2 regions of the Paraliobacillus sp. X-1268 genome follow, and region 2 is predicted to be linked to the other one. Evidence: riboswitches for the same ligand, from Rfam matches in the RefSeq annotation. Region 2 holds a riboswitch; the other holds the start of a gene.
The links. A riboswitch is a leader RNA that binds a small molecule or an ion and turns the genes downstream of it on or off. The one in region 2 is predicted to bind thiamine pyrophosphate.
Positions count from the first base shown of each region.

Region 1 (4,218 bases), on a different contig from region 2:
ATTAATATGGTTTCGGCCATCACTATATCTTTTGCATTCGTTTATGAACCTGCTGAAAAAGATGTGATGATTCGTAAGCCAAGAGAAAAGGGAACACAATTGTTAAGCAAGTACTATGTATTTCGAATCTTTTATGTGGCAGCACTTGTAGCTGGTGGTGGTTTGATTGCTAATGCAATAATGGTAGATAATGGTTATGCACATGCAGTAGCTAATACAGTGACATTAAATATTGTTGTATTTGGTAAAATGTTTTACTTATTTAATGTTAGAAACGAACATGGATTTGCGCTAAACAAAAGCTTTTTCACGAATAAAATTGCATTTATTGTTTGTGCGATTTTAATTCTACTTCAGCTTGCGATTACGTATTTACCATTTATGCAAACTATTTTTGCCACAGCAGCACTAGATATTGGACTCTGGTTAATTCCGATTGGAGTCGGATTAAGTGTATTTATAATAGTAGAAATAGAGAAGTATTTGAAACGAACATTTTTTAATGGCAATAAAGCCTAAGAGTTTTCATGAAAAAGCACTGTATCTCCATTGAAGATACAGTGTTTTACTATTTTTTATGTCATTCACAACCAATACCATCGCCATCTCGGTCTAAATGTGTACCATAACCAGGATCTCCTTCTGAAATAGGACTAGCATTTGCTTCAGCTACTGCCGTACAATTTTGATAGTAAACATCTGAGCTTGTTTCATCTATATCGACTGTTGTAAAACCATCTTCAGTTACATAACCATCCTCACTCCAGATGTTAAGATCAGCTGCTTTTGCTTTAGTTTCGGCTTCCTTTAGTTGGTCGGAATGTGTGTAAGGCGGATCATATTCATAGGCGTAACGTGCGAATCCCTCTTCCAACAACATTTCATTAAAAAGTTCACCGTCTATCCATATATATGCTAACAGTCGGTCATACTTATCTCGCTTTGGACCATCATATTCGAGCTGAATTTGAGTGCCTTCTGTCAATTTTTCTTTAGCAAACTTACTCGCTTGTTCTCCGTAGGGTTGGACTGGCAGGTTAGGATGTTTTGTCTCAGGTGTATCAACTAGTAAAAGTCGAACACTTTCCTCTTCACCATCCAAGATAATATGGACCGTATCGCCGTCGACAACACGATCCACAGTTGCGGAAGGAAGATCCGAATCTGTTTGTGTTTCCCTGTTTAGATCAGTTTGAAGACCACAGCCAGTTAATAAGGTTAATATGATTAGTAATAAGCCTAGTTTTTTCTGTAATAAAGTTGCCATTATTCTATGATGTCCTCCTTGTTTTTAGCAACATTCATTTTAGCATAGATAAAAAAAGAAGGCTTCCGATTTTTCGGAAACCTTCACGTATTATTTTTCTTCGGGAATGCCACATGAATCATCAGTACAAAATTCTGTTTTAGAAGTTGAAAGATCCGTAAATTTTGGCTTTGGATTTTCTTCTTCCCAAACTGTATTTAAGGCATCTTTAAATGTTTCTACTGGTTGAGCACCAGAAATTGCATATTTATCGTTAATTACAAAAAACGGTACACCAGTCACACCGTATTGTTGTGCCAATGATTCGTCAGCTCGTACGTCATTAGCAAAAGCTGTTTCATCTTGAAGAACTTCTATTGCTTTTGTTTTCTCTAGCCCAGCATCTTCTGCAATCTTAACTAATGCATCTGTTTCACTTAGATTAACAGAATCGGTAAAATAACCATACAATAGTTTCTCTGTCAAGATTGCTTCTTTACCAATACTTTTGGCATATTTTGCTAAGCGATGCGCGTTAAACGTATTAGTCGGTTTCATTGTTTCGAAATGGAATGTCAAACCAACACTTTCAGCTTGCTGACCAAGTCCAGCGTTTGTCTCTTTCGCTTGTTCGATTGGCATCCCATACTTATCAGCAATTGCTTCATGAATGCTCTTACCTGCATATACTGCTGCATTTGGATCTAATTCAAAGCTTTTAAATTCTATTTCAACACTATCTTTTTGCGGGAATTGTTCGAGCGCTTGTTCTAGGCGACGTTTCCCAATATAGCAAAACGGACAAACAAAATCAGACCATACATCTATTTTCATTAGAACACCTCAGTTATTTAATTAATCTTTGCATGTTTATTCTGCCATAATAAGTAGAAAAGATGAAATCATTTGCTTATGTATAGACTGAATAGTAAAGAAAAATGACTAATGATGATGAAATAGTACTTGAATATTAGTCGAATCTATGGCAAAGTTGGTAGTGTAATTAATTAAATAGCACGTTTCAATGTAGGGGGACCAGTTTGGCTGGTTGAGATCGTATCCGTTATAGATACTGACCCTTGGAACCTGATCTGGCTGAGACCAGCGTAGGGAACATATATGAACACGAATAGAAGTGACTATATATGCGCCCAGGCTAATGCCTAAGCGTATTTTTTTTCGTGAAAAAGGATATGTTCCTCCACAAATAAAAGGGGGATTTTAAGATGAAGAAAGTATTATTTTTATTGGTTACACTTGGATTTATTATTACAGGGTGTGCAAATGACGAACAAGCTAGTCAAGAATTGGAGAAAGTAACGATGGTGCTAGACTGGACACCAAATACAAATCATACCGGGCTTTATGTTGCGCAAGCTGAAGGTTTTTTTGAAGAAGAAGGCTTAGATGTAGAAATTACATTGCCAAGTGAATCTGGTGCAGATCAAGTTGTAGCAGCGGAAAAAGCTGATTTTGGAATTAGTGCACAGGAAACAATTACAGAGGCTCGGACACAAGATATACCGATTGTATCTATTGCAGCAGTTATTCAGCATAATACTTCAGGATTTGCTTCTCCAGTAGATAAAGAAATTACATCACCTGCAGATTATGCCGGTAAAACGTATGGTGGTTGGGGAGCACCAGTTGAGGCAGCAGTAATTGACTCACTAATGAAACAAGAAGACGCTAGTGTGGAAGATGTGAACATAATCAATATGGGAAATACTGATTTCTTCACGGCGGTAGAACGTGATATTGATTTTGCTTGGATATATTATGGGTGGACAGGTGTTGAGGCTGAGCTTCGTGGTGTTGATCTAAACATGCAGTATCTAACCGATTACTCAGAGAAATTAGATTACTACACACCAGTCATTACAACGAATGAAATGATGATCGATGAGAATCCAGAAACAGTTGAAAAGTTCTTAGCGGCTGTAGCAAAAGGGTATAATTATGCAATAGATAATCCAGAAGAAGCGGCAGATATTTTAATTGAAGCTGTACCTGATTTAGACCCAGAACTTGTGAAGGCTAGTCAAGCATGGTTATCACCAAAATATCAGGATGACGCAGCTAAATGGGGTGTCCAAGATGTTGAAGTGTGGGAAAATTACGCAGATTGGATGTACGAAAATGATTTATTAGAGACAGAACTTAATGCGAATGATGCATTTACGAATGAATTTTTACCTGAAGATTAAAAGGGAGGCTCTCGAAAAATGGCTAATGCACTTGTAAGTATTCAAATTATCCCAAAAACAAAAAATGGCGAAGATGTCATTCCATATGTTGACGCAGCAATCGCAGTAATCGAAGCATCTGGTGTGAGGTACCAAGTTAATCCACTCGAAACGACAATGGAAGGTGAATTAACGGAGCTATTTCAAATTATAGAAAAAATGAATGTAGAAATGGCTGCCCGTGGTTGTCCGAGTATTATTTCGCAAGTGAAAGTCTATTATAAGCCTGATGGTGCATCAATGGACGTATTAACAGAGAAGTATCGTTAAGTAAAAGGGAGGGATGGCGGTGCCAGTTTTGACATCGCCTTTCTAATATGAAAAAAATTACAACAAAAACGATCAGTCCAATTATCGTCATTGCTGTTCTTATCGTATTATGGGAAACGATTAGTCACCTTTTTGATATCCCAGCATGGCTATTACCGGCACCAACTGTAATTGTTCAAGAAGGAATCGCTGGTTGGAGTGGCTATCAGCATCACCTTATCTCTACAACGAAATTATCAGTAATTGGATTTGCCATTGGCGTATCAGTGGGACTTATGGTGGCGATTAGTTTGCATATATTACCAACCTTTAAAAAGGCCTTTTATCCGTTATTGATTTTATCGCAAAACATTCCGATTATCGTACTTGCACCACTGCTCGTTATTTGGTTTGGATTTGGGGTAATGCCTAAACTTATTGTCATTACACTCGTTTGTTTCTTTCCAATCGCGGTTT
Region 1 is NZ_QJSK01000016.1:5,034-9,251, reverse strand. It holds gene D2K62_RS14410 (cation-transporting P-type ATPase) at 1-519, shown strand, start outside; gene D2K62_RS14405 (thermonuclease family protein) at 581-1,267, opposite strand; gene D2K62_RS14400 (DsbA family oxidoreductase) at 1,358-2,080, opposite strand; TPP riboswitch at 2,265-2,376, shown strand; gene D2K62_RS14395 (ABC transporter substrate-binding protein) at 2,473-3,453, shown strand; gene D2K62_RS14390 (thiamine-binding protein) at 3,472-3,762, shown strand; gene D2K62_RS14385 (ABC transporter permease) at 3,810-4,218, shown strand, end outside.
Region 1: another riboswitch for thiamine pyrophosphate. It lies ahead of D2K62_RS14395 (ABC transporter substrate-binding protein); the one in region 2 lies ahead of thiD (bifunctional hydroxymethylpyrimidine kinase/phosphomethylpyrimidine kinase).

Region 2 (4,218 bases):
TTTTCTAACGATATTGCCTCGTTCAGTTGCAGGTGTTAACGGCCACTTGCCATGATCAAACGCTTCTCTTGCCGCAGCAATTGCAGCTTTAGAATCCGATTCGTCGCCTTCAGCAGCGGAAGCTATTATTTCTTGGTTAAAAGGGTTAATAATTTCTCTAGTCTTTCCAGATTTTGCTGTTACCCATTCTCCATTAATGTACTGTTTTAGTAAACGCAAATAATTCACTCCAATTTATTAAGTTTGTTAAAAAAATATTTAACGTTTTGAATTATATAAATTCTAACATGATGCTTATATTGTGTCAAAGTCAAAAAGTCGTTGAATGAACAACAAATAAACGATTAATTTCGCGCTAAGAAGTATAAATAACACTATCTCTGATTTGAAAATCCTTATTTTATATAGAAGAATTAGTAATTTGCATTAACAATTAAAAAAATATTATAAAGGCTCTAAGTACCTATATTATCATGATTTTAACCTATAAAACGCACTGAATTTGACTGTTTGCATTTGACATTTAATTTATAGTAGCTAACATTAAAGCTATAAAGAATAATTTTAATTCATTTAATTCTTTGGAGAAGGTGCCTTTAATGAATAATAAAGAGAATTCAAAAGCTAAACAGCAAATTGAAGCGGCTCAAGATATAGTGATTGGATCTATTACAGAAACGATGGATCTTTATGGTGTCACACCATCAGCAGCTAATTTATATGCTACGATGTATTTTAAAGATCAAATGACTTTGGATGAAATGCGTGAGGAATTAGAAATGAGTAAGCCTAGTATGAGCACCAGCGTACGTAAACTTCAGGAATTTGAAATGGTGAAAAAGACGTTCACACGTGGAAGTAGAAAACATACTTATGTAGCTGAAAAAAACTTTTTTCGATCGTTTATGGCGTTTTACTGTCAAATGTGGGAAAGAGAAGTCAAGACAAACATGGAGGCTATCAATCAATCCCAATTAGAGCTAAGTGAGGTAGTTGAAGACAAAACTGCTAGTCCACAAGATAGTGAGATGGCAAAAAAAACGTATGATCAATTAGAAGAGTCAAAAGTATACTATAATTGGTTGTCGCGTTTAGTTTCAAGTATAAGAAGTGAAGAAATATTTGAATTTTTACCTAAAGATTAGAGAATTATTAGGCAATATAATTGTCTCATAAAAATGCTCTTTAATGAAAACTATTAGAGAGTATTTTTATCTGAACTGTGTTAAATAAATACTTAATTAATAAAACGTTTTTAACGTTTTAAATATATAGAAACAAGGAGAGGGTAAGAATGAATAAGGTCAAAAAGGGGTTATTGAGTTTATTGTTCTTAACACTATTTGCTGTACTAATGGCTTGTGGTAGCGAGAATGCAGAGGATACGAGTAGTGAGGAAGAAACTAATAAAGGAACGATTAGTATCGGTCAAATTGATTGGGCTGAGAACATTGCTGTAACGAATATGTGGAAGTATATTCTTGAAGATGAAGGATATGACGTTGAACTAACCGTAATAGGTATGGGAACAACAATGCAAGCACTAGAAAGCCAGGAACTGGATGCTAGTTTAGAAATTTGGCTTCCGGTCCAAGATAAAAACTATTATGAAGAATACAATGAAGTTATTAATTTTTCTGAGGAAACATGGTTTGATAATGCAAAAGTAGGTTTAGTAGTTCCTTCGTATCTTGAAGATATTAATAGTGTAGAAGACTTAAATGCTAACAAGGAATTATTTAATTCAGAAATTACTGGATTTGGTCCTGGAGCTGGTACGATGGAAGTAACAGAGGAATTAATCACAGCTTATGACCTTGATTATGAGTTATTATCGAGTTCTGAACCTGCTATGATTGCAGCAATAGATCAAGCTATCAAAAATGAAGAGGCGATTGTATCTCCACTTTGGACACCACACTGGGTTTTCTCAGAATATGATTTAAAATTCTTAGATGATCCTGAAAATATTTATGGTGGCGTTGAAAAAATTCATCATGCGACTAGACATGGTTTTGAAGAGGATTTTGAAGAAGTTGATCAATGGTTTAAGAATTGGAAAATGAATGACGAACAAATTGGTGAATTAATAAATTATGTTGAAGATGCAGAAGAGCCTATTGATGGAGCTGGAGAATGGGTTGAAGAAAATAGAGACTTAATTGGCGAATGGATGAATAATTAAATTAAAATAAAACCTATGTTGATCAGTTAGCTGATTTACATAGGTTTTTTTGTTTCTGAAAATGTATCTATTTGACAATTAAGTTTAGACGTGATTAAGTAGAAGTATAATTTAATTAGTAATCCACTAGGGGCGCCATTTGGCTGAGATAAAGAGTTTTCTTTGGTCCCTTTGAACCTGAACTAGTTAATACTAGCGTAGGAAAGTGGAGTTGGGACCCGTTCGCATACTATTTGTGAATATATTAAAAGGAAACCGCTCCATTTTTGGGGGCGGTTTTTTGTATGGAAAAAATTAATATGATTATTGTAAAAAGGTTTAAATTAAATAAGGAGAGGGGTTGTATTAATGATAAAAATACCTACAGCACTGACGATTGCAGGTACTGATCCAACAGGTGGGGCAGGGATTCAAGCTGATTTAAAGTCATTTCAAGAAAGAGAAGTATATGGAATGAGTATTCTAACTTCTGCAGTTGCACAAAACACGCGTGGTGTTAGTGATCTGCATCATATGCCAATTGGATTTATTGAAAAGCAGATGCAAGCAGTGTTTGATGATATACCGCCAGATGCGATAAAAACAGGGATGGTTTCAACAATAGAAATGATGGAATTAATTGCAATGTATGTTAAAAAGCAAGATTCACCATATGTGATTGATCCAGTAATGGTTGCGACAAGTGGGCATGCTTTAATGGAAAAAGAGTCACGTCAAGTGATTCGAGATTTACTTATTCCACTTGCTACAATAGTTACTCCTAATGTTCCAGAAGCGGAAATATTAGTGAACTTTAAGATTGAGGATGTAGAAGATTTAAAGAAAGCAGCGAAGGTCATCGTTGATGAATTAGGGGCTGCTGCGGCAGTTGTCAAAGGTGGACATCTAGAAGGTAAAGCGGTTGATGTTTTGTATGATAAGCAAGTTTTTCATTTATTAGAAGCAGAACGTACGTATACAAAGCATACGCATGGAACTGGTTGTACGTTCTCGGCTGTGATTACAGCTGAATTAGCAAAAGGTCAACCTGTATTAGATGCAGTTACGATTGGTAAGCAGTTTATTACAGATGCGATTCGGTATACATTAAATATTGGTACAGGAAGCGGTCCAACAAATCATTGGGGTCATCGCTTGCAAGGTTTGCCAAATCAAAAGAAGGAGGAATAAATAATGAATAAGATTACGAGAATGATTGAATTGGTTAGAGAAAAAGAACCATTGGTACATAACATTACCAATGAGGTGGTCGTGAACTTTACTGCAAATGGTCTATATGCGATCGGTGCATCCCCTGTGATGGCAAGTGCAATCGAAGAGGTAGGAGAGATGGCGAAAAACGCTGACGGTTTGCTATTGAATATTGGAACATTAACTAGTAATCAAGCAGAGGCAATGATAGTCGCAGGAAAAGCTGCAAATGAAAAAGGTATCCCAGTGGTGCTTGATCCTGTAGCTGTTGGTGCTACATCATTACGTAGTGAAGTTGCTTCACGTATTTTAGAAGAGGTAAAGATTTCGTTAATACGAGGTAATGCAGGAGAGATAAGTAATTTATCTGGTGCGAAAGCAGAAGTAAGGGGTGTGGATTCTGTCGGTACACTTGATAATCGAAGTGTGGCCATTCATGCTGCTAAGCAATTGGGTGTGCCTGTAATGGTTACTGGTGTGAAAGATGTAATTACAGATGGTAAAGAATTATATACTATTTCAAATGGAACACAATTATTAACTAAAGTAACAGGAACTGGCTGTCTATTAGGTGCGGTTATAGCTGCTTTTTTAACAACCGGAGAAAAACCATTACTAGCAGCAACAGCAGCTGTGGCTTTTTATGATGTAGCAGCAGAACGTGCAAGACAAAACGCTTCTGCACCTGGGAGTTTTCAGATAGCCTTTTTAGATGCTTTATTTGAAACGAATGCACAGCATGTTTCAGAAAAAATAAATATAACACATGAAAGTCTAGATGAGGATTAAGATATGATCTTTACAAGAAAAGATTTACGCGTTTATTTTATTATGGGTAGCAA
Region 2 is NZ_QJSK01000029.1:1,769-5,986, reverse strand. It holds gene betB (betaine-aldehyde dehydrogenase) at 1-219, opposite strand, end outside; gene cudC (choline uptake/conversion transcriptional regulator CudC) at 600-1,145, shown strand; gene D2K62_RS17410 (glycine betaine ABC transporter substrate-binding protein) at 1,295-2,185, shown strand; TPP riboswitch at 2,304-2,406, shown strand; gene thiD (bifunctional hydroxymethylpyrimidine kinase/phosphomethylpyrimidine kinase) at 2,534-3,355, shown strand; gene thiM (hydroxyethylthiazole kinase) at 3,359-4,165, shown strand; gene thiE (thiamine phosphate synthase) at 4,169-4,218, shown strand, end outside.